One region of the Streptomyces sp. NPDC107550 genome, then DNA from elsewhere that is predicted to be linked to it. Evidence: riboswitches for the same ligand, from Rfam matches in the RefSeq annotation. Region 1 holds a riboswitch; the other holds the start of a gene.

Region 1 (14,846 bases):
GAACAGCCCTCCGCCCAGCGCGGTGGCCTCGGCCAGCGCGGCGATGCCGAAGACGTCCCAGTTCTTGCGCACGGCCATGAGGGCACCGGAGATGGCGAAGACGAAGATGCCGACGAGGTCGAGCGAATGCTGGACGGAGGGCGTGAACAGTTCCTGGATCACCCGACGATTGTTACAGGGCGGGTTTGCCCGCCTTGTGCAGCCAGGTCGTGAAGAGGTCGTCGAGGTCCTGTCCCGAGACCTTCTCGGCGAGGCGCTGGAAGTCGGCGGTGTCGGCGTTGCCGTACCGGTGGAGCCTGGTCCACGCCGGGAGCAGGCGGAAGAAGGCGCGTTCGCCGATGCGCTCGCGCAGGCTCTGGAGCGTCATCGCGCCGCGCTGGTAGACGGCCGACGCGAACATGGTGTCGCGCTGCGGGTCCGCAACGACGATGTCCCAGAACGGGGAGGTGGCCGGGCGGGAGTCGTAGGCGGCGCGGAACGAGTCGTGCGCCGAGCGGACGCCCTTGTGCTCCGCCCACAGCCACTGGGCGTAGGTGGCGAAGCCCTCGTTCAGCCAGACGTCCTTCCACTGGTCGACGGAGACGGCGTCGCCGAACCACTGGTGGGCCAGTTCGTGCACGATGGTCGACTCGGAGCGGACGGCGGAGTAGATCGGCTTGGACTGGGTCTCCAGCGAGAACCCGGCCTCGGGCATGTCGTCGACGATCGCGCCGGTCTCCTCGAAGGGGTACGGGCCGAACACACCGGACCAGTAGTCGGTGGCCTCGGCGGTCACCGCGTACACGTCGACGCTGTTGCTGTTCGCCAGTACGGGGTCGATGGCGACGTAGACGGGCGTGCCGGCGGGGGTGCGGCCGGTCTTCACGTCGAACTTGCCGATGGTGGCGGTCGCCAGATAGCTCGCCATGGGCTTCGACTCGCGCCAGTGGTGGACGGTCGTGGCGCCGTCCTTGGAACGGGACGTGCCGACGAGCCGGCCGTTGGAGACACCGGTGAGGCCCGTGGGGGCCTTGATGCGTATGTCGTACGTGGCCTTGTCGGAGGGGTGGTCGCTGGAGGGGAACCAGGTGGACGCGGCGTTCGGCTCGCAGGCCACGAACACGCCGTCGTCGGTCTTCATCCAGCCGTAGCTGGAGCCGAACACGATGGGCCCGCTGAGCGGCTGGGGCACGCCGCCGTAGGTGACGGTGGCGGTGAACTCGCGGTTCTTGCGCAGGGGCGAGCGCGGGGTGATGACGATCTCGTCGCCGTCGCGGGTGAACGCGGCGGGTCTGCCGTCCACGTCGACGCGGGTGACGGTGAGCTGCTGGAGGTCCAGGTCGAAGGAGGACAGGTCCTTCGTGGCGCGGGCGGTGACGGTCGTACGTCCGTCGAGGCGGGCGGTGGCGGGGTCGTACGCGACGTCGAGGTCGTAGTGGCGTACGTCGAAGCCGCCGTTGCCGAGGGTCGGGAAGTACGGGTCGCCGATGCCGGCGGTGCCGGGGGTGGGGGCGGGGGCGGCGGCGATCAGGGTGAAGGAGGTGGCTGCCAGGGTGAGGGCGGCCAGTCTTGCCGTACGGGAGAGAGCCATCGGGGTCCCTTCGTGCGGTTCCGCTGATTCGGACACGGAGACTCTGCCGTCTGGCTCCCGCCGTGTACATGCCTCCCCCACACCCAATCCCGGCCAGATTGCCCAACCGGCGCCGAGGCCAGCCCCCGCTCCTCAATCGCCGGAGGGGCTGGGAGTTGAGGACGAGGCCAGCCCGCCAGGGCCGGAGGCTGGGAGCGGGCGCTGAGGCCAGCCCCCTCAGGGGCGCGGGGAACTGCGCGAGAAGCCCCACCGGGCTGAACTGAACGCACAACATCAACGCACCCGGCGCTGGGTGCCGCCTTGCCCACCCGTGCCGCCCCAGGCGGCAGACTGCCCAAGGCGGGGGCGGCTCCCCCAGGGCACCGGTGCTGATCGCCCCGCCAGGGGCGCGGGGAACTGCGCGGCCAGCCACGACGCACCCCGCGCCCCGGGACCCCGCCCCAGCCGAATGCGGGGCGTTAGTTTTCCGGAGCCGGCGTGGGGGCCGGGACTGTTACGACGTCTATCGCTTCCTTCGCCGCCGCCAACAACTTCGTATCCCCCGGCTCCTGATCCACCGCATTCTCGGGATGATGACAAGCCACCTGATGCCCAGCGCCAAGCTGAATCAGCGGAGGCTCCTTCGTCGCGCAGACCTCCGTCGCCTTCCAGCACCGCGTATGGAACCGGCACCCGGCAGGCGGATCGATCGGCGAGGGAACGTCCCCGCGCAGCAGGATCCGCTCGCTCTTGGCCCCCCGCCGCTTCGGGTCCGGCACCGGCACGGCCGACAGCAGCGCCTTGGTGTAGGGGTGCATGGGCGTGGCGTACAGGTCGTCCCGGTCGGCGAGTTCGACGATCTTGCCGAGGTACATCACGGCGATCCGGTCGGAGACGTGCCGGATGACCGACAGGTCGTGCGCGATGATCACGTACGTGAGGCCGAGTTCGGCCTGGAGGTCGTCGAGGAGGTTGACGACCTGCGCCTGGATGGAGACGTCGAGCGCGGAGACGGGCTCGTCGGCGACGACCAGCTTGGGCCGCAGGGCGAGCGCGCGGGCGATGCCGATGCGCTGGCGCTGGCCGCCGGAGAACTCGTGCGGGTAGCGGTTGTAGTGCTCGGGGTTGAGCCCGACCCGCTCCAGGAGTTCCTGCACGGTCTTCTTGACGCCGCCCTCGGGCTTGACGCCCTGGAGCCGGAACGGCGCGCCGACGATCGTGCCGATGTTGTGGCGCGGGTTCAGCGACGAGTACGGGTCCTGGAAGATCATCTGGACGTCGCGCCGGTAGGGCCGCATGGCGCCGGTGCCCAGGTGGGTGATGTCCTTGCCCTCGAACTCGACGCGCCCGCCGGTCGGTTCGAGCAGCCGCGTGATGAGCCGGCCCATCGTGGACTTGCCGCAGCCGGACTCGCCGACGACGCCGAGGGTCTCACCGGAGCGGACGTCGAAGGTGAGCCCGTCGACGGCCTGCACGGCGGCGACCTGCCGCTTGAGCAGGCCCTTCTTGATGGGGAAGTGCTTGACGAGGCCGTCCACCTTGAGCAGCGGCTCGCCCTTGGCGGGCTCCGGCGAGGTCGCCGGGGTGTCCTTCGCCTGCTGAGGGATCGTCATCTCGGTCTCGGGTCCTTTGGCGTCCGTCACAGCTTCGGCGCAATCTCTTCGGTCCAGATCCGCTCCCGCTCCTCGCCCGACATGTGGCAGGCGGAGAAGTGTCCGGGGCCGACCTCGCGCAGTTCGGGGCGCTGGGTGCGGGTGATGTTGTCCTTGGGGACGTCCGCGTACGGGCAGCGCGGGTTGAAGGCGCAGCCGTCCGGCAGGTTGATGAGGCTCGGCGGGGAGCCCTTGACCGGGGTGAGCCGTTCGGTCTGGGCCCGGTCGATGCGCGGCATGGAGCCGAGCAGGCCCCAGGTGTACGGGTGTTGCGGCTCGGTGAACACCTTCTCGGCGGAGCCCCGCTCGACGCACCGGCCGCCGTACATGACGAGGAGTTCGTCGGCCATCTCCGCGACGACCCCGAGGTCGTGCGTGATCATGATGACGGCGGAGCCGAACTCCTTCTGCAGATCGCGGATCAGGTCGAGGATCTGCGCCTGCACGGTCACGTCGAGGGCCGTGGTCGGCTCGTCGGCGATGAGGAGTTCGGGGTTGTTGACGAGCGCCATGGCGATCATCGCGCGCTGGCGCATGCCGCCGGAGAACTCGTGCGGGTAGGCGTCGACGCGCTTGTCGGGCTGCGGGATGCCGACGCGGTCGAGCATCTCGATCGCCCGCTTGCGCGCGGTCTTCTTGTCGACGTCGTGGTGGACGCGGTACGCCTCCACGATCTGCTTGCCGATCGTGTAGTACGGGTGCAGCGCGGAGAGCGGGTCCTGGAAGATCATCGCCATGTCCCGGCCGCGCAGCTTGCGCACCTTGTCCGGGTCGGCGGAGAGCAGTTCCGTGCCGTCGAGCCAGATCTCGCCGCTGATGCGGGCCTTGCCGCGCCCGTACTGGCCGGCGGTGTGCAGGCCGAGGATGCCGAGCGAGGTGACGGACTTGCCGGAGCCGGACTCGCCGACGATGCCGAGGGTGCGGCCCTTCTCCAGCGAGAAGGAGAGCCCGTCGACGGACTTGACCAGGCCGTCGTCGGTCGGGAAGTGCACCTTGAGGTCGCGGACCTCGAGGAAGGCGCTGGGGGTGCCGGAGGCGGGGACGGGTTCGCCGACCGCCGCTCCGGTCTTGTGCAGTTCGGTCATCCCAGCCTCACTCGCGGGTCGATGACGGCGTACAGAAGGTCCACGACGAGGTTGGCGACGGCGATCGCGAGGGCCGCGATGAGCGTCACGCCGAGGATCACGGGCAGGTCCTTGTTGCTGATGGCCTGGACCGCCGCGAGGCCGAGGCCCGGCAGGTTGAACGTGGACTCGGTGAGCACGGCGCCGCCGAGCAGCACGCCGAGGTCGAGCCCGAAGACGGTGAGGATCGGCGTCATCGCGGAGCGCAGGGCGTGCCGGGTGATGACGGCGGACTCGCCGAGGCCCTTGGCGCGCGCGGTACGGATGTAGTCCTCGCCCAGGATCTCCAGCATGGTGGCGCGGGTGAGGCGGGCGTACATGGCGGCGTTGAGGAAGGCGAGCACGATCCACGGCAGGATCAGCGTCTGGAACCACGTACCGACCGAGTCGTCCGTGGACAGGGAGTCGGCGATGCGGACCCAGCCGAGGCTGTGCACGAAGACGCCCATGGCGACCATGCCGGTGAAGAAGACGGGGAGCGAGACGCCGCCGAGGGCGGTCGACATCGCGGCGCGGTCCCACAGGGTGCCGCGCTTGAGGGCGGAGAGCACACCGGTGGCGACGCCGGCGGCGAGCCACAGGACGCAGGCGCCGGCGGCGAGGGCGCCGGTGACGGGCAGGGCGTCCTTCAGGGTGTTCCACACGGGCTCCTCCGTGCGGAAGGAGTACCCGAAGCAGGGGGCGGCGCAGTGCGTCACGTCGTTGCCGTTGACGTAGTCGCGCCCCATCGGGATGCCCTTGATGAAGTCCCAGAACTGGACCAGTACGGGGTCGTCCAGACCGAGTTTGATCCGGATGCCCGCGAGCTGCTCGGCTCCCGTGGCCTTGCCGGCGAAGAGGACGGCGATGTCCTGACCCGCCCATTTGGGCAGCATGAAGAAGATGGTGAAGGTCGCGAGCAGGACGACGAGCACCATGATGACTACGGCGAACAGGCGCCGGATGAGATAAGCAAGCACTGTGCGCGGCCCGGCGGCGGACCCGGCCCCTCGTGAGGGTCGTGGTCGCCGCCCGGGGCCATCACCTGCCCTTCGGACTGGCGGGTTTCGGCGGCGGAGCGGAGCGGGGCCGGGCGGCGGACGCGGTCCGCCGCCCGGCTGGGGGTGTTACTTGACGACGCCGAGCGAGGCGTAGTCGTAGCGACCGCTGTACGCGTCGGACATGTAGACGTTGGTCAGACGCGGGCCACGCCAGGTGATGTTCTTCTCGTAGATGAAGGGCATCCAGTCGGCCTGGTCGAGGATGCGGTGGTCCAGCTCCTCGTAGATCTTGCCGGCCTTGTCGGGGTCGGTCTCCGCGATGGCCTTGTCGAAGAGGCCGTCGATCTTCTTGTCCTTGATCTGGGACTCGTTGTAGTTACCCGTGGAGGCGAGGAAGCGGCTGTCCCACAGCGGCTGGCCGAAGCCCTGGCCGGACGGGAAGTCCGGGCCCCAGCCGCTCATGGTCATGCCGTAGCCGCGAGCCTTGACGACCTTCGGGGAACCGGTGATCGCGGAGGTCTCGGCGCCGTCGAGGGCGTCGACCTCCAGCTTGATGCCGACCTTGCCGAGCTGCTCCTGGAGCGCCTCGGCGGTGTCGACCTCGCCCGGGTTGTTGTTACGGGCGGTGATCTTCGTGGAGAAGCCGCCGGGCTTGCCGCACTGCTTCAGCTCGTCCTTGGCCTTGGCGACGTCCGGCTTGCCCTTGCGGGCGAGGACGCCGTACGGGTCGTAGTCGCTGTGGCCCTTGATGGAGACGGGCAGCGTGGAGTTGGCGATGTCGCCGCCGGCCAGCTTGCCGCCGCGGGTCTGCTGGAGACCGGCGAAGTCCGTGCCGTAGAACACGGCCTTGCGGCAGTGGACGTTGTCGAACGGCTTCGCGGTGTGGATCAGGGCGACGTAGCGCACGAAGGCGGTGCGCATGTTGTCGACGCTGTTCTTGTGGTCCTGGACGGCGGTGACGCGACCCGACTGGGTCATGCCCGTGCCGTTCAGGTCGACGTCGTAGTCGCCTTCCATCAGACGCTTGTCGTTCTCCTCCAGGTTGGCGGAGATCGTCACGTCGATCTTGTCGGGCAGCGCGGCGCGGACCGGGTCCGAGGACTTCTGCCACTTGTCGTTGCGCACGAGGACGATCTTCTTGCCGGCCTTGTACGACTGGAACTTGTACGGGCCCGCGGAGAAGGGGTGCTGGGTGTACTTGGCGCCGGTGTCCTTCTCGCGCTTGACCGCGGAGCCGGTCGGCATGGCGAGGAACTGCTCGAAGTCACCGTTGGGCTTCGGCAGGTGGAAGATCACCGTCTTGGCGTCGGGCGTGTCGATCGCCTTCAGGCCGAGCTTGTCCTTGGACTTGTCCTTGTAGGGGCCCTTGTACTCGCTCTTGGGGTCGAGGTTCTGCTTGATGTACTGCGGGCCGCCGGTGATGGTGTCGGTGGCCCAGCCGCGCTCGATGCCGTACTTGACGTCCTGCGCGGTGATCGGGGAGCCGTCCTCCCACGTGATGCCGTCGCGCAGCTTGTACGTGTAGGTCTTGCCGCCGTCGGTGATCTTGGCGGGGGCCTCGGCGAGGTCACCGACCAGCTCGGTGGACGCCTTGCCCGGCTTGGGCGCGTACGTCACGAGCTGACGGGTGTAGAAGCGCATGAAGTCCCACGTCATGCCGTAGTAGGCGCGCTGCGGGTCGGCGGAGTCGAGGTCCTGCTTGCCGACCATCTTCAGCGTGCCTCCCTTCTTCGTCGAAGGGTTGGCGACCTTGTTGTACGCGGCGTCGTAGCCCGCGCCCTTCGACGACCCCTTGGAGTCGTCGCCGTTGCCGCCGCCGCACGCCGTGGTCGACACCAGCGCCGCGACAACGAGGGCCGCGCCGGCGGCGAGCCGTCGTTTCGAGGTACCTGTGGACATTTTCTCGTAACCTCCGAGATCGCGGTCCTGGGCGAAGCGCCGAAGAACCAGGGAGTTGGGGCCACCTGACGGTGCGGCAGGGGGCTTACTGGGCAAGCCTGTTGGATCGGTCACCGGGAACCCTTCGGGTCGAGCGCGTCACGCAGCCCGTCCCCGAAGAGGTTGAACGCCAGGACGGTGACGAAGATCGTGACGCCGGGGAAGACCATGAACATCGGGTCGTGCTCGTACGTCTCGAGCGCGTCGCGGAGCATGCCGCCCCAGGACGCGGTGGGCGGCCGGACACCGGCACCGAGGAAGCTGAGGGCCGCCTCCGTGAGGATGTTCGTCGGGATCATCAGCGTCGTGTAGACGGTGATGGGGGCGACGAGGTTCGGCAGCAGCTCGCGGAAGAGGATGTGCCGGGAGCCGCCGCCCAGGGAGCGGGCCGCCTCCACGTACTCGCGCTCGCGCAGGGAGAGCGTCTGGCCGCGGACGATGCGGCCGATGTAGGGCCAGCCGAAGAAGCCGATGACCATGACGAGGACGGCGATGCGCACCCCGCTGCCGGTGAGGCCCAGCAGGTCGTCGGGGAGGACCGAGACCAGGGAGATGATGAACAGGAGCTGCGGGAACGACAGGAGCAGGTCCATGACGCGGCTGATCAGCGCGTCGACCCAGCCGCCGAAGTAGCCGGCGATGATGCCGAACAGCGTGCCGAGGGCGACGGCGACGATCGCCGCGAGGAACGCGACGAGCAGCGAGATGCGGGCGCCGTAGACGATGCGGCTGAACACGTCGCGGCCCTTGTTCGGTTCGAGGCCGAAGAGGAAGTCGCCGCTGACGCCGCCGAGCGCGCCCTGGGGCATGTTCGTCAGCGGGTCCAGCTTGTCCTGGTGGAAGTCGTTCGGCGGGTGGCCGAGCAGGCCCACGATCAGCGGCGCGAAGACCGCGACGAGGATGAGGAGTACGACAACGATGCCACCGCCCAGGGCGACCTTGTCCCGCTTGAGACGGTTCCAGGCGATCTGCTTCAGGGACCGCCCCTCGACCTTGCGACCCGCGTCGCTCGCGGCGGCGTCGACCGGCGCGGTCGGCTCCGCTTCCGCGGTCGTGTCGTGCAATGGTGCCGTCATCGTGGCAAGGACCCCTCTCAACCGGCGGTGACCGGCCCGCACTTGCCGCTGTAGCGGCGTGGTTCAGTCCGTCGAACTCGTCGTACACAGAGGCGAAGCCCCTTGGTGCGGGAGTCTTCAACCTGGGTATGAGCTGTAGCCAGACCCGGCGGGGAATGGATGCCTAAACGTGATGCTGTCTGGGGGGTTCCGTTATCCGGACGGCCGTGAACGGCGTGCGGACAGTGGGCAGTTGGGGCCCAATCGGCGCCAGGTCGGACATAGGGCCCACAGGTGCGGTTCTCCTGTCCAACCGTCCTGTTCCCGAAATCGTCCGCGCGCGGCGGGAGTTCGGAGCGCGGAAGGCGGCGGAAGGTAGCGGAAAAGCGGCGGAAAGGCTCAGTACGCCCCGCCGTACGGCGGCGGGTAGCCGTAGCCGCCGGGTGCGCCGGCGGCGGGGGCCGCGTGGGCGTCGCGGTCGTAGAACGGGCGGGCGTGGGCCCGCAGCCACATCGCCACCGGGTCGTGCGCGTCGGACATGGCGACGGTGGAGACCGGCAGCCCCTCGGGCACGGCCGGGACGGACTGCTGCATCATCGCCCGGACCGCGTCCACGGACGCCGGGGACGTGTCGTACACGTCGAGGCCGATGGCGAGGTAGGGCGCGCCGAGCGCGGGCTGCACCCAGGCGCGGCGCAGCGAGCGGACGGCGCTCGTGCGGTGCGCGTTCTGCGTGAGGAGGGCGTAGAACTGCGGGATCTCGATGGTCGGCTCGGTCAGCCGGAGCGGGCCCGCGGGCTGCCGGTCGAGGCCGCCCGCGATGCGCCGCAGGTCGAGCCAGGGGATGCCGACGCCGCCGCCGGGGGCGTGCGGGTTGAGCCAGAGCCCGTAGTGGTCGGGGTAGAGGGTGCGGGCCGCGTCGACGCCGCCGACCACCTCGTAGGCGCGGGACCAGCCGGACGCGGACAGCTCCTGGGCGGAGGTGACGCAGGGGGCGTACGAGAAGCCGTCGACCTCCATGTTCCCGTACTGAGCGTCGGGCGAGCCGGCCTGGCCGTGCCACAGCAGCATCCACACCTGGCCGGACGCGGGGTCGGCGAGGGCCTGGAGCAGTTCCTCGTACGCGTCGTAGCGCCCGGGGGCGACCTGGCGCAGCATGTGCTCGACCTTGCCCCAAGGTCTCGACTCCGCCCGGCCGGGGGAGGCCCCACTGGCCGCGGACGCGCCCGACGCACTCACCCGTAACCGCCCCTTCGATACGTCCGTGTCCCGCGTGACCGGGGCCTCGCGCCGACCGGTCAGGTCATGAAACCAGCTTAAGCGGCGTCGTCGACAGCGACTTGACGCACGCCGTCACGCTTGCCGTACGTAGAAGGGCCGGACGTGGGAGCGCAGCCAGTCCGCGACCGGGTCCTGTGTGACGTCGAGGAACACCAGGTTCACGGGCCAGGCGACGGGCGCCCGGCCGAGCGCGCGGCCCAGCGCGTCGAGCGGGATGTCGCCGACCGCGCCGTCGGACGGGACGAGTTCCACGCCGATGAACAGCGACGGCTCGGCGTCCTCGACGACGGCGAGGCAGCGGCGGGCGGTGAGGACGGTGCCGACGGCCTCGAACTCCTCGCGGACGGCGGTGAGGAGGTCCACGGGGTCGATCTGCCAGTCCGGCTCGGAGAGCAGGACACGGCCGCCGGTCGCGGGGCCGTCGAGCGGGGAGTGCCCGGTGCGGGCCAGCGCGGCGACGGCGGGCGGGGGCAGCGGGACGCCGACCGTGCCGTCGGGGTTGAGGGCGAGGCCGACCTGGGCGGGCAGTCCGCGCGCGAAGTCGACGGCGGGGGCGACCGTGCAGTCCATCCGGCCGCCGGTGACCTGCATGAACTGCTGCTCGGAGGTGAAGGCGGGGACGTACGCCTGCCCGTCGATCTCCAGCGTGGGCAGGTCCAGGTCGCGGCTGGCGGTGCTGCCGCCCTTGGGCAGGGGTATCCACAGATGGCTGCGGCCGAGCGCCTCGACGATGCGGCCGCCCGCGCCCGGCTGTCCGAGGGCTGCGGCGAGCACTTCTTCCATCTCGTTGGCCGGCCAGCCCTGCGCGGGGTGCGGGTGCGCGTGGGCGTGCGCGGGCGCGGGCGGAGGGGCGTGCGCGGCCGCCGGCTCGGGCGCGGGAGCACTCCCGTGGTCGGGGTACGCCTGGTGGTCCGGGTACGGCTGGTGCTCGGGGTACGGCTGGTGATCCGCGTACGCCTGGTGATCCGGGTACGCCTGAGGGTCCGGGTGGGCCGGATGTGCCTGAGGGTCCAGGGGTGACTGATGCGCCGGATATGCCTGGTGGCCCGGGTGTGCCGGGGGTGTCGTCGCCGCGTGTTCCGTAGCCGGGTGTTCCATAGGCGCCGACGATAACGGGTGGCCGCGCGCCCCGGCCCGGGTACCGCCGACCCCGCCCGCGAGGCCGCTCATGTCAGCGTGAACGTGATGCCGCTGAGCGCGTCGGTCGCCGCCCGGTCCAGGAGCACCGCCGACGCGATCCCCTCGGGCAGTTCCCCGCGCTCCGTGGCGGTGACCAGCGCGCCGACGGCCCTGCGGTGCCGGGCGAACGCGTACCGCGAGACCGCCCGCCCGCGCTCGCGCTGGCCGTGCAGCGCCTGGCCGGCGGGGACGTCGAGCAGTACGAGGTGGACGGCGACGCCCCGGCGCCGCGCGGTGCGGCTGACCCAGCGGCGCACCCACGCCTGGGTGCCGCAGTCGTGGACGACGACGCTCGCGCCGGAACGGATCGCCCGGCGCAGGGCGCTGTAGTGCGCGACGCGGACCAGCGGCCGGTAGAGCGCGTACGGCAAGAACCGCGGCAGCCGGGCGGCCCAGCGGTCGCGGGTGTCCTGGGAGTCGACGAGCAGCACCGGGCCCGCGGGCACCGCCCGGCGCATCAGCGTGGACTTGCCGCTGCCGGGCAGCCCCGACAGGACGACCACGTCCCCCTCGGCGAACCCGATCCGGCGGGGCGTGCGCCCGCGCCGCCCGCGCAGGTCCCGTACCGTCCGCTGCCGCGGCACCCGCATCCCCGTGAGCGCCGCCCCGCAGACCGCTGCGACTGACTTGTGCACCGTGATCGCCCTCCCCCTCGGGTCACCCTTCTCCTGCCCGCCAAGTGTAAAGAGAAGGTAATGCGGTACAAGGGGTCTGCCCGCCGGACAGGCATGCAATGATGTGCCCGCAAACTGCATACCGGCCGCTTGAATCCGCGCGGGAGAGTTCCGGACGTCCAAGGACGGCCGGGCGCCGAAGGAGCAAGTCCCTCCCTTGAATCTCTCAGGCCCCGTACCGCGCGGGCGAGGCACATCTGAAAAGCGGACCGCCCCCTGCCGTTCGGCGGTTCCACCCAAGGTGCAAGCCCCTCGGGGCGAACCTCTCAGGTTCCGATGACAGATGGGGAGGAACCTCCTTCGTGGAGGCCCTTTCACGGGGACCCTCGCCATCGCCGTCATGCCCGGGAGCACCTGTTATGACCCGCACCACCGCCTTGGACGCCCTGCATCGTTCGCTCGGCGCCACCATGACCGACTTCGCCGGCTGGGACATGCCGCTGCGCTACGGCAGCGAGCGCGACGAGCACAACGCCGTGCGCACCGCGGCCGGCCTCTTCGACCTGTCGCACATGGGCGAGATCACCGTCAGCGGCCCCCAGGCCGTGGACCTGCTCAACCACGCGCTCGTCGGCAACATCGGCTCGGTCGGCGCGGGCCGCGCCCGCTACACGATGATCTGCCGCGAGGACGGCGGCATCCTCGACGACCTCATCGTCTACCGCCTCGCCGAGACCACGTACATGGTCGTCGCCAACGCGGGCAACGCGCAGGTCGTCCTCGACGCCCTCACCGAGCGCGCCGCCGGCTTCGACGCCGAGGTCCGCGACGACCGCGACGCGTACGCACTGCTCGCCGTCCAGGGCCCGAACTCGCCGTCCATCCTCAAGTCGGTCACCGACGCGGACCTCGACGGCCTGAAGTACTACGCGGGCCTGCCGGGCACCGTCGCCGGCGTCGAGGCGCTCATCGCGCGCACCGGCTACACCGGCGAGGACGGCTTCGAGCTGTTCGTCGCCCCCGCCGACGCCGAGAAGCTGTGGCAGGCGCTGACCGAGGCCGGCGCCGGGCTCGGCCTCGTCCCCTGCGGCCTGTCCTGCCGCGACACGCTGCGCCTTGAGGCGGGCATGCCGCTGTACGGGCACGAGCTGACGACGGACCTCACGCCGTTCGACGCCGGGCTCGGCCGGGTCGTGAAGTTCGAGAAGACCTCGCACGGCGACGACTTCGTCGGCCACGACGCCCTCAAGGCCGCCGCCGCGCGCGCCGAGAGCGCCCCGCCCCGCAAGCTCGTCGGCCTGATCGCCGAGGGCCGCCGGGTGCCGCGCGCGGGTATGCGGGTGGTCGCGGACGGCCAGGTCGTCGGCGAGGTCACCTCCGGCGCCCCCTCCCCCACGCTGGGCAAGCCGATCGCCATGGCGTACGTGGACGCCTCGCACGCCGAGCCGGGCACGGCGGGCGTCGGCGTCGACATCCGCGGTACGCACGAGCCGTACGAGGTCGTCGCGCTGCCGTTCTACAAGCGCCAGAAGTAGCCCCGCCCCCGGCGCCGGAGGCAGCCCGCCGCAGGCGCCCGACCCCTCTGTCACCAGCACCGCCCCGCGTACAGGAGAATTCGCATCATGAGCAACCCCCAGCAGCTTCGCTACAGCAAGGAGCACGAGTGGCTGTCGGCCGTCGAGGACGGCGTCGCCACGGTCGGCATCACGGAGCACGCGGCGAACGCGCTCGGTGACATCGTGTTCGCCCAGCTCCCCGAGGTCGGAGAGACGGTGACCGCGGGCGTGACCTGCGGCGAGCTGGAGTCGACGAAGTCGGTCTCCGACCTGTACTCCCCCGTCTCCGGTGAGGTCACCGAGACCAACCAGGACGTCGTCGAGGACCCGGCCCTCGTGAACTCGGCCCCCTTCGAGGGCGGCTGGCTGTTCAAGGTCCGGCTGAGCGAGGAGCCGAAGGACCTGCTCTCCGCCGACGAGTACACCGCGTTCTCCGGGAGCTGACCGAGATGTCCGTACTGAACGAGTCCCTGCACGCGCTCGACCCCGAGGTCGCGCGCGCCGTCGACGCCGAGCTGCACCGCCAGCAGTCGACGCTGGAGATGATCGCGTCGGAGAACTTCGCCCCGGTCGCCGTCATGGAGGCGCAAGGATCGGTCCTGACGAACAAGTACGCGGAGGGCTACCCCGGCCGCCGCTACTACGGCGGCTGCGAGCACGTCGACGTCACCGAGCAGATCGCCATCGACCGGGTCAAGGAGCTGTTCGGCGCCGAGTACGCCAACGTGCAGCCCCACTCGGGCGCCTCCGCCAACCAGGCCGCCCTGTTCGCGCTCGCCAAGCCCGGCGACACGATCCTCGGCCTGGACCTCGCGCACGGCGGTCACCTCACGCACGGCATGCGCCTGAACTTCTCCGGCAAGCAGTTCGACGTGGTCGCGTACCACGTGGACGAGGCCGGCCTCGTCGACATGGCCGAGGTCGAGCGGCTCGCCAAGGAGCACCGCCCGAAGGTGATCATCGCGGGCTGGTCGGCGTACCCGCGCCAGCTCGACTTCGCCGAGTTCCGCCGGATCGCCGACGAGGTCGAGGCGTACCTGTGGGTCGACATGGCGCACTTCGCGGGCCTGGTCGCGGCCGGTCTGCACCCGAACCCGGTGCCGTACGCGGACGTCGTGACGTCGACCACGCACAAGACGCTGGGCGGTCCGCGCGGCGGCATCATCCTCGCCAAGAAGGACTTCGCCAAGAAGCTGAACTCCTCGGTCTTCCCCGGCTTCCAGGGCGGCCCGCTGGAGCACGTCATCGCGGCGAAGGCGGTCTCGTTCAAGGTCGCGGCGAGCGAGGAGTTCAAGGAGCGCCAGGAGCGCACGATCGAGGGTGCCCGCATCCTCGCCGAGCGTCTGACCTCGCAGGACGCGCGCGAGCACGGGGTGAACGTGCTGTCGGGCGGCACCGACGTGCACCTGGTCCTCGTGGACCTGCGCGACAGCGAGCTGGACGGGCAGCAGGCCGAGGACCGCCTCCACGAGGTCGGCATCACGGTCAACCGCAACGCCGTCCCGAACGACCCGCGCCCGCCGATGGTCACCTCCGGGCTGCGCATCGGCACGCCGGCGCTCGCCACGCGCGGATTCGGCGCCGAGGACTTCCGCGAGGTCGCGGACGTGATCGCCGAGGCGCTCAAGCCCTCGTACGACGCGCAGGCCCTCAAGGACCGGGTGAGCGCCCTCGCGGCGAAGCACCCGCTGTACCCCGGCCTTTCGTAACTTCGTACGCTTTCGTACGTACGGACGTGCGGGGCACCGCGCACACTGGACACGGCGGGACCGTGTCCGGGGCGCGGTGCCCCGACCGCTTCCGGGCGCACCCCGGTACCTCCCGGCGCACCCCGGCGGGTCCGGCTCGCGGATCCGTCCCCGAAAAACCGTTTCATCCGCTCGTTCCGCACCACCCGGCAGACAACGGCGTCTACCAC
Region 2 (14,846 bases), on a different contig from region 1:
ACCACAGCCTCGACGACGGGTACGCGGAGGCCGCCGCCCGTAAGAAGGCCGCGGGGCAGAGCGGGATGCCGAAGACACTGCGGGCCAAGCTGGGGCTCGCGGCCGGGCTCGTGCTCGCCGCGCTCGTCGTGACCGTGGGGGCCGCGCAGGCCCGCGTCGCGGCGCCGGTCGTGGCGAAGGAGCGCGAAGAACTCATCGCCCGTATCGACCAGGAGACCAAGACCGCCGACGCCCTTGAGGGCAAGGTCGACTCGCTGCGTACCGACGTCGGTGCCATGCAGCGCCAGGCGCTCAAGAAGCACGGCGGTGAACAGGGCGAGCTGGTGGGCATCCTGTCCGGGGCGCTCCCGGTGCACGGTCCCGGCGTCAAACTCGTCGTCGACGACGCCAAGTCCGCCGAGATCGGCGGCGGGAGCGGGCCGCGGGAGAGCGCCGGGTTCTCCGACACCGGGCGGGTGCGTGATCGGGACATGCAGCGCGTCGTCAACGGGCTGTGGCAGTCAGGCGCCGAGGCCGTCAGCATCAACGGGCAGCGGCTGACGGCACTGTCCGCGATCAGGGCCGCCGGTGACGCGATACTGGTCGACAACAAGCCGCTGGTGCCGCCGTACACGGTGCTCGCGGTGGGGGACGGACAGCGGCTGAGCACCCGGTTCCAGAACAGCCCCGACGGGCTGTATCTGCACGCCCTGAAGGAGAACTTCGGGATCCGGACCAGCATCGCGGCGCAGGACGACGTGAGGCTTCCCGCCGCCCCCAGCGTGATCGTACGTACAGCACAGCCGAGAGCAGAGCAGAAGGGCACATCGTGATCGCCGTACTGGGCCTCGTCGTGGGAGTGGTGGTCGGGCTGTTCGTCCGGCCCGAGGTTCCGGCGGTGGTCGAGCCTTACCTTCCGATCGCCGTCGTCGCGGCGCTCGACGCGGTGTTCGGCGGGCTGCGCGCCATGCTGGACGGGATCTTCGACGACAAGGTCTTCGTCGTGTCGTTCCTGTCCAACGTCGTCGTGGCCGCGCTCATCGTCTTCCTGGGCGACAAGCTGGGCGTGGGCGCCCAGTTGTCGACCGGTGTCGTGGTGGTGCTCGGCATCCGCATCTTCTCCAACGCCGCCGCCATCCGGCGGCACGTGTTCCGGGCGTGAGGCCGATGAGCGAGGACGACAACACCGCGAAGGACACCGGCCGGGACGCGGCCGGCGAGGGCACACCGGGCGCGCGCAGGGAACTGCCCGCTGAGATCGCGCCCGGGGAGCGGACCGCGGAGCCCGCCGAGCCGGCCGCCGAGCAACAGGGCGGGAAGTCGGGCGGGCAGCCGCAGTTGACCGGGCGTCAGCGGCTGGTGAAGGGGCTGTGGCCGCCGCGGTTCTCGCGCGCGCAGCTCATCGTCGCGCTGCTGCTGTTCGGGCTGGGGCTCGGGCTCGCCATCCAGGTGCGGTCCACCAGCGACAACAGTTCGCTGCGCGGGGCGCGTCAGGAAGATCTTGTGCGCATCCTCGATGAACTCGACGACCGTACTCAGCGTCTAGAGGATGAGAAGCAGGGCCTCCAGGACCAGCGCACCGAGTTGGAGAACAGCTCGGACCAGGCCAAGGAGGCGCGCAAGCAGACGGTCGAGAAGGAACGGCAGCTCGGCATCCTCGCGGGCACCGTGGGCGCTCAGGGGCCCGGCATCACCATGACGGTCACGGACACGAAGGGGGCGGTCCAGGCGGACATGCTGCTCGACGCGGTCCAGGAGCTGCGGGCCGCCGGCGCCGAGGCGATCCAGGTGAACGGCGTGCGGGTCGTGGCGAACACGTACCTCACGGACGGAACCGGCGGCAAGGGTGTCAGCGTCGACGGTCACAAGATCAACCAGCCGTACCGCTTCAAGGTCATCGGCAAGCCGCAGGACCTCGAACCGGCCCTGAACATCCCGGGAGGTGTGGTGCAGACGCTGGAGAAGGAGCAGGCCACGGTGGCTGTCAGCCGGTCGGAGAAGATCGTCGTGGACGCCTTGCGAGCTGCGCAGCGGCCTGACTACGCTCGGTCGTCCTCGCAGTGAGACGAGGGTGTATGGGGGATGTCGTGCAAGGGCATGAGGTTGCGGGGGGTCGGCGCACCGTAGGCGGGGTGCGTGGTGGAAACTGTTTCGCGGACCCGGACGTTGTGAGGATGTCCGTGTCAGCGAGGTACGCCGATGTGTGCAGTCAGGGTTCGTCCTGCCCCACGGGCGGGTCTGTTTCGGTCAAGGGGAATCGCCCGTGAAGTTGTTTGCGAAGTTGTTCGGCAAGAGCGCGCGTGAGGACAACCGTCACCGCGCGTCGCGCCAGGGAGATGTGCCGGAGACGCAGGTGGGCGAGCGCCCGCTGTTCCGGGACCAGGTCGGTGGAGACAATTCGGGCGGACAGGGCGCGTCGTCTGTTGACCCTGCCGGTTCCGGCCGCATAGGTTTCGGGGAACCGTCGACCTCACGTACGGGTGGAGGGTTTGGTTCCGGCCCGTACGAGTCCCACGCCCCCGCGGGGCAGCCGCGGCAGGAGGGTGATCCATCCATGTCGGCCCTGGTGTGTACGAGGTGCGGAAACCGGAACGGCGAGAACAGCCGCTTCTGCTCCAACTGCGGTGCGCCGCTGCGGGGCGGGATCGCGGCGGAGGGCCCGTCCGAGACGACCTCCACGATCTCCATCTCCGGTCTTGAGTCCTACGATCCGGAGGCCACCGGCCAGACGCAGTTGCCGGCCCTGTCGCCCGAGGCGCAGGCCGCGGTGGACGCGCTGCCGATGGGCTCGGCGCTCCTGGTGGTGCGGCGCGGTCCGAACTCGGGCAGCCGCTTCCTCCTGGACGGCGATCTGACCACGGCGGGCCGTCACCCGCAGAGCGACATCTTCCTGGACGACGTGACCGTCTCGCGCCGCCATGTGGAGTTCCGTCGCCAGCAGGACGGCTCGTTCACGGTCTCCGACGTCGGCAGCCTCAACGGGACGTACGTCAACCGTGAGCGCATCGACTCCGTGCTGCTGAACAACGGTGACGAGGTGCAGATCGGCAAGTACCGGCTGGTGTTCTACGCGAGCCAGCGAGGTATCTGAACCGTCAGCCAACCGTCAGGAAGGTCCATGCTTCACACACCGAGGGGCGGTGCCGCGGGCGGCACCGCCACTGCGGACAGTCGACAGATGAGCATCGGCACCGTTCTGAACGTGCTGCGCGAAGAGTTTCCCGAGGTGACCATCTCCAAGATCAGGTTCTTGGAGTCCGAGGGGCTCGTCGAGCCGCAGCGGACGCCTTCCGGCTACCGCAAGTTCGGTCCGGAGGACGTCGAGCGGCTGGCTCATGTCCTGCGGATGCAGCGGGACCACTACCTGCCGCTGAAGGTGATCAAGGAGCAGCTCGACGCTCTGGAGCGGGGCGAGTCGTTGCCCGTCCCCGCGCCGGGGCGGCCGGGCGACCCCGCCGATGAGGGCGAGGACGGCCCCACCGCCGCCCGGATCGGGCGCGACGAACTGCTCGCCGCCGCCGAGATCGACGAGGCGGAGCTGGTGGAGTGGGAGTCCTACGGGCTGATCGCGGCGCTGCCGGACGGCGGCTACGACGCGTCGGCCGTCCTGGTGGCCGAGCTGATCGGCGATCTGGGCCGGTTCGGCATCGAGCCGCGTCATCTGCGGGTCATGCGGGCCGCCGCCGACCGGGAGGCCGGCCTCGTGGACTCCGTCGTCGCCCCCCTCAAGGTGCACCGCAATCCGCAGACGCGGGCGCTCGCCCAGGCCCGCGCCAAGGAGCTGGCAGGGCTGACCGTGCGGTTGCACGCGGCACTTGTGCAGACCGCTCTCGGGGTGCGTCTTCCCTGATCGCAGGGGCGGGCGAGCGCCGTGGGCCCGGCCCGCGGAGCATGCCCGACTACCCAAACCGGCCGGGCACGTCCTAGGGTTGCTGTGTGAACGAGCTCGACGTCGTAGGTGTCCGGGTCGAAATGCCCTCCAACCAGCCGATCGTGCTCCTGCGTGAAGTGGGAGGCGACCGCTACCTCCCCATCTGGATCGGACCGGGGGAGGCGACAGCCATTGCCTTCGCCCAGCAGGGCATGGCCCCCGCGAGGCCGCTGACGCACGACCTTTTCAAGGACGTGCTGGAAGCGGTCGGTCAGGAGCTGACCGAAGTCCGGATCACGGACCTGCGAGAAGGCGTGTTCTACGCGGAGCTGGTGTTCGCGAGCGGGGTCGAGGTCAGTGCCCGCCCGTCCGACGCCATAGCGCTCGCGCTGCGCACGGGCACGCCGATCTTCGGCAGTGACGGGGTCATGGACGACGCCGGCATCGCGATCCCGGACGAGGAGGAGGACGAGGTGGAGAAGTTCCGCGAGTTCCTCGACCAGATCTCACCCGAGGACTTCGGGACCAACAGTCAGTGATCAGCGGGCGGCCGCCATTCGGCGGTCGCCGCGGCACATTCGGCTAGCCTTTCCCCGCGGTGGGACACGGGAAACCACTCGTAGGGTGATTATCACTCGGCGTGGCGAGTGTGGCGTTCGTTGACGCACCCCCTGTGACTGCCTACCGTCGAGAGGGCAGGTCAAAGAGGAGGTCGGCGTGAGAAGCAGCGGCGACGGTACGGCTACGGGCGGACCGTACTCGTTTCACGGCAGCGCGGCCGATCACCCTCAGCAGCTCTCGCAGGTCGTGCCTGCGGGGTCGGGGGCGGAGGGCGACGCGACGTCCGAGCAGATCGGGTACCGGGGGCCGACCGCGTGCGCGGCGGCCGGGATCACGTACCGCCAACTGGACTACTGGGCCAGGACGGGCCTGGTCGAGCCGAGCGTGCGGCCCGCGTACGGGTCGGGGACGCAGCGGCTCTACAGCTTCCGGGACGTCGTCGTCCTGAAGGTCGTCAAGCGTTTCCTGGACACCGGCGTCTCCTTGCAGAACATCCGGACGGCCGTGCAGCATCTGCGCGAGCGCGGGTTCCGGGACCTGGAGCGGATGACGCTGATGAGCGATGGGGCCACGGTCTACGAGTGCACGTCGCCGGCCGAGGTCCACGATCTGCTCCAGGGCGGGCAGGGGATCTTCGGGATCGCCGTCGGAGTGGTGTGGCGGGACGTCGAGGCGGCCCTGTCGCAGTTGCACGGCGAGCGCGTCGACACCGGCGAGACGCTGGTCGGGCACAACCCCCAGGATGAGCTGGCCAGGCGGCGCAACCGGGCCGTGTGACGTGGCTGAGGTCCCGTTGTCAGTGGCGTAGGGCAGCATCGGACATGTGAGAACCGCGCCGACGATCCTGCATCTCGACATGGACGCCTTCTACGCCTCGGCGGAGCAGGCGTCCAAGCCGAGCCTGCGCGGGAAAGCGGTCGTCGTCGGCGGGCTCGGACCGCGCGGAGTGGTGGCCACGGCGTCGTACGAGGCGCGGGTGTTCGGGGTGCATTCGGCGATGCCGATGGGGCAGGCGCGACGGCTCGCTCCGAACGCGGCGTATCTGGTGCCGAGATTCCGGCTGTACAAGGCGGTCAGCGAGCAGGTCATGGGGCTGCTGCGGGAGCTGTCGCCGCTGGTGGAGCCGTTGAGCCTGGACGAGGCGTTCGTCGATCTGGAGGCCGGGGGCACCGCCTGGGACGAGGAGTCCGCGCGGGCGGTGGGGGTGCGGCTGCGGGAGGACATCCGGCGGGTGACCGGGCTGACCGGTTCGGTGGGGCTCGCCGCCTCCAAGATGCTCGCCAAGATCGCCTCGGAGGAGGCGAAGCCGGACGGGCTCTTTCTGATACCGCCGGGGACCGAGCGGGCGCTGCTCGGGCCGAAGTCCGTGCGGATCCTGCCGGGCGTGGGACCCGCGACCGGCGACCATCTGCGGCGGGCCGGCATCCTCACGGTCGCGGAGATCGCGGAGGCGGGCGAGGACGAGCTGGTGCGGCTGCTGGGCAAGGCGCACGGCAGTCACCTGTACGCGATGGCGCTGGCGCACGACGACCGGCCCGTGGTCGCCGAGCGCGACTCCAAGTCGGTGTCCGTCGAGGACACGTACGACGTCGACATCCACGACCGGGTGCGGGTGCGGGCCGAGGTGCAGCGGCTCGCCGACCGCTGCGTGGAGCGGCTCAGAGGAGCCGGGCGGTCGGGACGGACCGTAGTCCTGAAGGTGCGGCGGTACGACTTCTCGACGCTGACCCGTTCGGAGACCCTGCGCGGGCCTACCGACGACCCCGGGGTGGTGCGGGAGGCGGCGGCGCGGCTGCTGGAGTCCGTGGACACGACCGGGGGCGTCCGGCTGCTCGGCGTCGGCGTCAGCGGGCTCGCGGACTTTACCCAGGAGGACCTGTTCGCGCAGGCCGCGGCGGCGGCTGAGCGGGCCGAGGAGGCGACTGCCGGGGGCCCGGGGGCGGGGAGTACGGGTGGGGGTGCGGAGGGCTCAGAGGGGGTTGCGGGGGCCGTGGTGGGGGTGCTGGGGGATGCGGGGGACTCTGGCTCTGGTGGGGGTTATGGGGGCGGGATTGGTGTGCGTGGGGTGGTGGGTGCCGGGGATACGGGCGGGCCTAGTGCTGCCGGTGGTGCGGGTGGAGCTGGTGGAGCCGGTGGTGCGGGCGGAGCCAGCGGTGTCGGCAGTGCCGGTGGTGCGGGTGGGGCCGGCGGTGGCGGTGATGCCAGTGGTATCGGCGATGGCGGGGGCTCCGATGGGGCCGGTGTGTCGGGCGTGGCCGGTGTTGGGCCGGGCGTGCCGGGGGGCGCGGTGGCTCAGGCGGGGGCCGGGGCTGTCGTGGCGCCCGGCGCACAGGGCGCGTCGGGGGCTGAGCGGCGCTGGATGGCGGGCCATGACATCCGGCACGCGGAGTTCGGGCCCGGGTGGGTGCAGGGCAGCGGGCTCGGACGCGTGACGGTGCGGTTCGAGACGCCGTACTCACGGGTGCCGGGGCGGGTGCGGACCTTCGCCGTGGACGACCCGCTGCTGGAACCGGCGGAGCCGTTGCCGTTGGTGCCGGTCGAGCCGGAGGCCGGTGACGCGGCGGAGGAGGGCGCGGGCAGTGCCGGGGAGCCGGGGGCGAGGAAGGAGGCGGGGAGTCCGGGATGAGCGCAGGGGAGCGAGATGCCGTAGAGAAGCGGCCGGGCGGGAGTTCCGCCGAGCGGGGGAGCGGGCGTGGTTCCAGGGGCGGTCCGGTCAGCGGCGGGGGTCGTCCTCGGGGCGGGCGGTCCGGCCGAAGGTCAGGTCGTCCGGGGCCGGCGGCGCGGTGACGTCCAGTCCGTAGTGGTGGTAGAGCTGGAGTTCCTGCTCGGGGGAGAGGTGGCGGCCCACGCCGAAGTCCGGGGCGTCCTTGATCAGGGCGCGGTCGAAGGGGACGCGGAGGGTGCCGTCGACCAGTTCGCTCGGCTCCAGGGGCACGAAGGCGTCCCGGCTGAACAGACCCGTCCGTACGGCCGCCCATTCGGGGACTCCGGTGGCGTCGTCGAGGTACACCTCGTCGATCGTGCCGATCCGGGCCCCGGTGCGGTCGAAAGCCTTGCGGCCGATCAGATTGCGCGGATCGACATCGGTCTGCACGGTGCCTCCAACTGATCGCAACTCATGTGTAAACACTACGAAAGAGCACAATGAGGAAGGCGGCCACTCGAACCCCTCGGCCAAGTAGCCGCTGGTAGGCTGGCAGACGGCTGCTGACCCCGTGCGGGAGAGTCCCCGGACAGTCGTCGGGGGCGCCGAAGGAGCAAATCCTCCCCGGAATCTCTCAGGCACCCGTACCGCACGGACGAGGTCACTCTGGAAAGCAGGGCGGGGCGCACGTTTTCCGCTCTCACCGACGGTGAAAACCGGCATGCCCCGTGGGAGCGCGGGCCGGGCCGGTGAAGCTCTCAGGTTGAGATGACAGAGGGGGAGGCCGTCCGGGCACCCGCGCCGTGGTGCCCCTCGTAGGTCGCAATGACCAGGAGGCCCCCGTCATGACCGCCCATCGCATTCCGCTCTCCGAGTTGGAGCAGGGAATCCCCTTCGAGCAGCGCCACATCGGCCCGGACGACGCCGCGCAGGCCAAGATGCTCGCGCAGGTCGGCTACGGCTCGCTCGACGAGCTGACGGCCGCCGCGGTGCCGGACGTCATCAAGAGCGCCGAGGCGCTCGACCTGCCCGGCGCGCGGACCGAGGCCGAGGTCCTGGCCGAGCTGCGTTCGCTCGCCGACCGCAACCAGGTACTCGGCTCGATGATCGGCCTCGGCTACTACGGCACGTTCACCCCGCCGGTCATCCTGCGCAACGTCATGGAGAACCCGTCCTGGTACACGGCCTACACGCCGTACCAGCCGGAGATCTCGCAGGGCCGCCTGGAGGCGCTGCTCAACTTCCAGACCATGGTCGCCGAGCTGACCGGCCTGCCCACCTCCGGCGCCTCCCTGCTGGACGAGGGCACCGCCGCCGCCGAGGCCATGGCGCTGTCCCGGCGCATCGGCAAGGTCAAGAACGGCGTGTACGTCATCGACGCCGACGCCCTGCCCCAGACCATCGCCGTGATCCAGACCCGCGCCGAGCCGACCGGCGTCGAGATCGTCGTCGCCGACCTCAGCGCGGGCATCCCCGCCGAGGTCGCCGAGCGCGGTGTCGTCGGCGTCCTCGTGCAGTACCCCGGCGCCTCCGGTGCCGTGCGGGACATCAAGCCCGTCATCGACCAGGCGCACGAGATGGGCGCGATCGTCACCGTCGCCGCCGACCTGCTCGCCCTCACGCTGCTCACCTCGCCCGGCGAGCTGGGCGCGGACATCGCCGTCGGCACCACCCAGCGCTTCGGCGTGCCCATGGGCTTCGGCGGCCCGCACGCCGGCTACATGGCGGTCCGCGAGAAGTTCGCCCGCTCGCTGCCCGGCCGCCTGGTCGGCGTCTCCGTCGACGCCGACGGCAACAAGGCGTACCGGCTCGCGCTCCAGACCCGTGAGCAGCACATCCGCCGCGAGAAGGCCACCAGCAACATCTGCACCGCGCAGGTGCTGCTCGCCGTCATGGCCGGCATGTACGCCGTCTACCACGGGCCCGAGGGCCTGAAGACGATCGCCCGCCGCACCCACCGCTACGCGACCGTTCTCGCCGCCGGTCTCACCGCGGGCGGAGTCGAGGTCGTGCACGGCTCGTACTTCGACACCCTCACCGTGCGCGTGCCCGGCAAGGCCGCCGCTGTCGTGGACGCGGCCCGCGAGGGCGGGGTCAACCTGCGCCTGGTCGACGCCGACCACGTCTCCGTCGCCTGCGACGAGACGACGAACCGCGCGCAGCTCGCCGCCGTGTGGAGCGCGTTCGGAGTCGAGGCCGACATCGAGGCGCTGGACGCCGAGGCCGTCGACGCCCTTCCGGCCGGCCTGCTGCGCGAGGACGAGTACCTGGCGCACCCGGTGTTCCACCAGCACCGCTCCGAGACCGCGATGCTGCGCTACCTGCGCAAGCTCGCCGACCGCGACTACGCGCTCGACCGGGGCATGATCCCGCTCGGCTCCTGCACGATGAAGCTGAACGCGACGACCGAGATGGAGCCGGTGACCTGGCCCGAGTTCGGTCAGCTCCACCCGTTCGTGCCCGCCGAGCAGGCCGAGGGCTATCTGACGCTCATCCGCGAGCTGGAGGAACGTCTCGCCGAGGTCACCGGCTACGACAAGGTCTCCCTCCAGCCGAACGCCGGTTCGCAGGGCGAGCTGGCCGGGCTCCTCGCGGTCCGCGGCTACCACCGCGCCAACGGCGACGAGCAGCGCACCGTCTGCCTCATCCCGTCCTCCGCGCACGGCACCAACGCGGCGAGCGCTGTGATGGCCGGCATGAAGGTCGTCGTCGTCAAGACCGCCGACGACGGTGAGGTCGACATCGCGGACCTGCGCGCGAAGATCGAGCAGTACGCCGACGAGCTGGCCGTACTCATGATCACGTACCCCTCGACGCACGGTGTGTTCGAGGAGCACGTCGCCGACATCTGCGCCGCGGTGCACGACGCGGGCGGCCAGGTCTACGTGGACGGCGCGAACCTGAACGCGCTGGTGGGTCTCGCCAAGCCGGGCCGCTTCGGCGGGGACGTCTCGCACCTCAACCTGCACAAGACGTTCTGCATCCCGCACGGCGGCGGCGGCCCGGGCGTCGGTCCGGTCGGTGTGCGCGCGCACCTCGCGCCGTACCTGCCCAACCACCCGTTGCAGCCGGCCGCCGGTCCCGAGACGGGCGTCGGCCCGATCTCGGCGGCGCCGTGGGGTTCCGCGGGCATCCTGCCGATCTCCTGGGCGTACGTGCGTCTCATGGGCGGCGAGGGGCTGAAGCGGGCGACGCAGGTCGCGGTGCTCTCCGCGAACTACATCGCCAAGCGCCTGGAGCCGCACTTCCCCGTGCTGTACACCGGGCCCGGCGGGCTCGTCGCGCACGAGTGCATCATCGACCTGCGGCCGATCAGCAAGGCGACCGGGGTCAGCGTCGACGACATCGCCAAGCGGCTCATCGACTACGGTTTCCACGCGCCGACCATGTCGTTCCCCGTGGCCGGGACGCTGATGATCGAGCCGACGGAGAGCGAGGACATCGTCGAGCTGGACCGGTTCTGCGACGCGATGATCGCTATCCGCGGGGAGATCGAGAAGGTCGCGTCCGGGGTCTGGCCCGCGGAGGACAACCCGCTGCGGAATGCTCCGCACACGGCCGGGATGCTCGGCGGGGAGTGGGAGCACGCCTACTCGCGGGGCGAGGGGGTCTTCCCTGCGGGGGTGTCTGTGGCCGACAAGTACTGGCCACCGGTTCGTCGGATCGATCAGGCGTTCGGGGATCGGAACCTTGTTTGTTCTTGTCCGCCGTTGGATGCGTACGAGGGGTAGTTGGCGGGTTTTAAGGTGCGGGTCTCTCTTCGGAGGGGCCCGTGTCCTTTTTTGGGGGTGCCCCCCGGGGGTGGGGGTTCGTGCGGGTGCGTTGGGGCTGAGCGCGCAGTTCCTCGCGCCCCTATCGGGGCTTGCCCCCTGGGGATTCGGGGTTCGTGCGGGTGCGTTGGGGCTGAGCGCGCAGTTCCCCGCGCCCCTGTCGGGGCGCTTGTCCTCTCGGGGTTTGCAGGCGTCAGGCTGCTGTTACTACTCGGGAGAGGGGGCGGTGGGGGGCGATGATCGTTCCGTTGGGCAGCAGTTCGCCGGTGTCCTCGAAGAGGAGGACGCCGTTGCACAGCAGGCTCCAGCCCTGCTCCGGGTGGTGAGCCACGGGGAGCGCGGCCTCGCGGTCCGCGGAGTCGGCTGAGGGGCACGAAGGCTGGTGCTGGCACATGGAGGGGATCTTTCGCTGCGAAGTGATCTCGATGACGTCGGCTTGGCCGTGGTGCTTGACGGTGCTCGTGGCGCTCGTGGTGCTCGTCGGGTGTGTGGTGGTCGTCGTGTGCGTCGTGTTCTGCTTGCCGCGGCTTGAAGGCTCGTTCATGGCCGCCCCCCGATTCATTCGGTCGGAACCCAGTGTTGCCCCGCGGGAGTCGTTCCGCAGGTATTTCGTAGCAGCGGTCCTCACTGGAGCTAGACGCATCACTCTTGCGGGCGGTTCAGGTCAACTGCACGGCCTCTTCGGATGGTTCGGGGTGGCCCGTGCGGGCTAGTCCTCCCGGGTGCGCGCGGCGCGGGCGCGGGCAGGGCTGTGCCCCGCGACCGGACGGCGGGCGGCGCGGGGCACAGGGCGGGTGGTGCTTCCGGTCGCGTCAGGCGATGAGGGTCGCCGGCGGCGGGGTGAGGCGGTGGGTCAGGACCGGCAGCAGGTCCGCCACGCGGTGCGGGCGGTACGCGGCGATGCCGGGCGGCGCGGGAGCGAGCGGGACGAGGATGTCGTCGGCGGCCGGCCGGCCCTCGCCGGCGTCCGCCGCGGGGTCGCCGTGCAGCCACAGGGTGAGCATGTACAGCTCCGGCACCGACAGCAGGCGCGGCTGGTAGGTCTTCGGCAGGGCCTCCGCCTGGCGCAGCGCGCGCTCGGTGGAGGTGACGTAGGGACCCTCGAAGAAGTGCGAGAACGCCCAGCCGTCCGCGGTGAGCAGGGTGTCGGCGGCGGCCAGGGAGCGGTCGTCGCAGCGGATCAGGAACCGCCAGCCGCTGAGCCGCGCGCGGGCCTGGCCTGTGGCGTCGGTGATGCGGTCCAGGACGTGGACCGGCAGCGGGAGTTCGGGGCGGGCGGAGGCCGCGGAGCGCAGCGACGGGGTGCGTGCCTCGCGGACGGCGGTGGGGGAACCGAGGGCCGTGAGGACACTGCGCAGGGCGGGCGCGGGAGCCGGCGGGACATGCAGGGGCATGGTGGGTCGCCTCTCGTGTGGACAGGCACGTGGAACGGGGCGGTGCGGAGCGAGCGGACGGCGCTGTCTGCTGCGGGTGCGCATAGGTGCGCGAGGAAAGTGCGCGGGGCAGAGGGGGCGGGGGCCTCGGCCGCGGGCGCCGACACTCTGTCTCGTCCGCGGAGTTTATACGACGTATGTTCCATCCGTGTTTCCGGATGGGCGCCGGATACACCTGGCAAGGCGTTCTTCGGCCGTCGTGGCAGCGGTGATTTGTGGGTTTGCTTCCTATTTACCGGGGAACCCACTCGGGTGACCTCGGCCTTTCCACCGGGCCGGTCGGCCGATTCCGATCGGCGTTTTTCACCAGGCTTCCGGCCGGTGAATCTGCGGCGGGCCGCATGCCTAAGGAATGTGCCGCGGGGTAACTGCTGGGAGCGTACTGCTCCGCGGGCCCGCGCGGGGCGTTATCGATCACATCGCCTGGGCATCATCCACCGTGACACGCGGCCGGATCAGCGGGCTGCCCACGCGAGGAAGGACGCTTCCATGGGGGAGAAGGTCGATGCGGGCGCCTTTGATCTGGGCGACCGGCGGCGCTACCGCCACAAGCTCGACGAGTGCCTGACGGGGCTCGGGAGGCTGCTGGAGGAGAAGCGGTTCGACCGGGCTAAGAATCTCATGGGGCTGGAGATCGAGCTGAATCTCTGCGGCCCCGACGGCACCCCGAGAATGATGAATGCGGAAGTTCTGGAGCGCATCGCGAGCCGGGATTTCCAGACCGAACTCGCCATGTTCAACCTTGAAGTGAACATTGCCCCGCACCGGCTGGGCGGCCGCGTTCTCGACCAGCTCGCCGAGGAGTTGCGCACCGGTCTCGGCTATGCGCACCGCAAGGCCAACGAGGTCGACGCGGGAATCGTGATGATCGGAATTCTGCCCACGCTCGGCGCGGACGATCTCGTCTCCGCGAACCTCTCCGCTGTCGATCGGTACACGTTGCTCAACGACCAGATCGTCGCCGCGCGCGGCGAGGACTTCCAGCTCGACATCGACGGCGTCGAGCGGCTGACCTGCACGTCTTCCTCCATCGCGCCCGAAGCGGCCTGTACGTCCGTGCAGTTGCACCTTCAGGTCACCCCCGCCCGGTTCGCCGATGTGTGGAACGCGGCGCAGGCCGTCGCCGGCGTACAGATAGCGCTCGGCGCCAACTCGCCGTTCCTGTTCGGGCGTGAGCTGTGGCGTGAGTCGCGGCCCCCGCTGTTCCAGCAGTCCACGGACACGCGTGCGCCGGAGATCGCCGCGCAGGGCGTGCGTCCGCGCACCTGGTTCGGGGAGCGGTGGATCGATTCGGCGTACGACCTCTTCGAGGAGAACCTGCGCTACTTCCCGCCGCTGCTGCCCATCGTCGACGACGAGAGCCCGCTGAAGGTCCTGGACGCGGGCGGTGTGCCGAGCCTCGCCGAACTCGTGCTGCACAACGGCACGGTCTACCGCTGGAACCGGCCCGTGTACGGGATCGCCGACGGGGTCCCGCACCTGCGTGTGGAGAACCGGGTGCTGCCCGCCGGTCCCACCGTCATCGACGTCATCGCCAACACGGCCTTCTACTACGGCGTCGTACGGGCGCTGGCCGAGGACTCCCGGCCCGTGTGGTCGCGGCTCTCCTTCGACGCGGCGTCCCGCAACTTCGACGCCGCGTGCCGGTACGGGATCGACGCGCGCCTGGAGTGGCCGCGCCGGGGCCGGTTCGGCGGCACGGAACAGGTGCCGGCGGTCGCCCTCGTACGGGACGAGCTGCTGCCGCTGGCCGCCGCCGGGCTCGACGCGTGGGGAGTCGAGCCCGCCGACCGCGACCTGTACCTCGGCGTCATCGAGGAGCGCTGCCGGCTGCGGGTGAACGGCGCGTCCTGGCAGGCCGCCACCTATCACCGGGCCAGGGAGAGCGGGCTCGCCCGGGACGCGGCGCTCGCGGCGACGACCCGCAGGTACTGCGAGCTGAGTCATGTCGGCGAGCCCGTGCACCAGTGGCCCGTGGGGCTGCCCGAACCGGCCGTGCCGCTCGGCTGACCGGCGGTCAGGAGCTCTTGGCGCCCGCCTCGATGATGGCCTTCAGGATGACCTCCTGGATGTCGGCCGGGTCGGTGACCTGGTGGCCGGAGCCGCCGGTGGCCGCCGCGAGCTGCTCGATCTCGTCCTTGTCGGTGTCCGGGCCCACCGCGATGGCGATGATCGGCACCGGGTGCTCCGCGTCGGAGAGGTCTTCGAGCTGGGAGACGAGACTGCTGCGGGAGATCGAGCCCGGGTCCTCGTTGACGCCGTCGGTGACGACGACTAGCGCGTTGAACTTGCCGTCGCGGTAGGAGGAGACGGCCTCCCGGTAGGCGGCGAGGGTCGTGTCGTACAGGCCCGTCGCGCCGCCGGGCACCGGCTGGAGCGAGCTGAACGCGGCGGACAGGCGGTCGCGCTGGGTGCCGGCGCCCTTGCGGTCGCCGAGACGCTCGGTCGGCACGAGCTTCTTGTAGTCGCGGTCGCCGTCCAAGTGTGTGGCGAACTCCCACAGCCCGATCTCGTCCTCGGGCGTGAACGTCGACAGGGCCGCCAGCATCGACGCCTTGGTGACCTCCATACGGGACTCCCCACGCCCC

Evidence for each region. Region 1 has a riboswitch for glycine ahead of gcvT (glycine cleavage system aminomethyltransferase GcvT). Riboswitches for the same ligand answer to the same signal wherever they lie in the genome.
Region 2: it holds a riboswitch for glycine, as region 1 does, so the genes downstream of both, gcvP (aminomethyl-transferring glycine dehydrogenase) here and gcvT (glycine cleavage system aminomethyltransferase GcvT) in region 1, are expected to answer to the same signal.

The regions. Positions count from the first base shown of each region.
Region 1 is NZ_JBVKBC010000015.1:90,931-105,776, forward strand. It holds gene ACZ7LY_RS20860 (trimeric intracellular cation channel family protein) at 1-162, opposite strand, end outside; gene ACZ7LY_RS20865 (M1 family metallopeptidase) at 173-1,570, opposite strand; gene ACZ7LY_RS20870 (ABC transporter ATP-binding protein) at 2,029-3,162, opposite strand; gene ACZ7LY_RS20875 (ABC transporter ATP-binding protein) at 3,189-4,286, opposite strand; gene ACZ7LY_RS20880 (ABC transporter permease) at 4,283-5,284, opposite strand; gene ACZ7LY_RS20885 (ABC transporter substrate-binding protein) at 5,432-7,204, opposite strand; gene ACZ7LY_RS20890 (ABC transporter permease) at 7,315-8,319, opposite strand; gene ACZ7LY_RS20895 (enhanced serine sensitivity protein SseB C-terminal domain-containing protein) at 8,698-9,537, opposite strand; partial or broken gene ACZ7LY_RS20900 (enhanced serine sensitivity protein SseB) at 9,652-10,407, opposite strand; gene ACZ7LY_RS20905 (AAA family ATPase) at 10,746-11,348, opposite strand; glycine riboswitch at 11,524-11,623, shown strand; glycine riboswitch at 11,624-11,725, shown strand; gene gcvT (glycine cleavage system aminomethyltransferase GcvT) at 11,792-12,907, shown strand; gene gcvH (glycine cleavage system protein GcvH) at 12,995-13,372, shown strand; gene glyA (serine hydroxymethyltransferase) at 13,378-14,637, shown strand.
Region 2 is NZ_JBVKBC010000022.1:3,610-18,455, forward strand. It holds gene ACZ7LY_RS24790 (DUF881 domain-containing protein) at 1-812, shown strand, start outside; gene ACZ7LY_RS24795 (small basic family protein) at 809-1,141, shown strand; gene ACZ7LY_RS24800 (DUF881 domain-containing protein) at 1,147-2,043, shown strand; gene ACZ7LY_RS24805 (FHA domain-containing protein) at 2,126-3,070, shown strand; gene ftsR (transcriptional regulator FtsR) at 3,098-3,829, shown strand; gene ACZ7LY_RS24815 (bifunctional nuclease family protein) at 3,916-4,389, shown strand; gene ACZ7LY_RS24820 (MerR family transcriptional regulator) at 4,568-5,188, shown strand; partial or broken gene ACZ7LY_RS24825 (DNA polymerase IV) at 5,235-6,329, shown strand; gene ACZ7LY_RS24830 (PRC-barrel domain-containing protein) at 7,125-7,505, opposite strand; glycine riboswitch at 7,620-7,715, shown strand; gene gcvP (aminomethyl-transferring glycine dehydrogenase) at 7,901-10,786, shown strand; gene ACZ7LY_RS24840 (DUF5999 family protein) at 11,019-11,219, opposite strand; gene ACZ7LY_RS24845 (hypothetical protein) at 11,638-12,219, opposite strand; gene ACZ7LY_RS24850 (glutamate-cysteine ligase family protein) at 12,748-14,268, shown strand; gene ACZ7LY_RS24855 (substrate-binding and VWA domain-containing protein) at 14,276-14,846, opposite strand, start outside.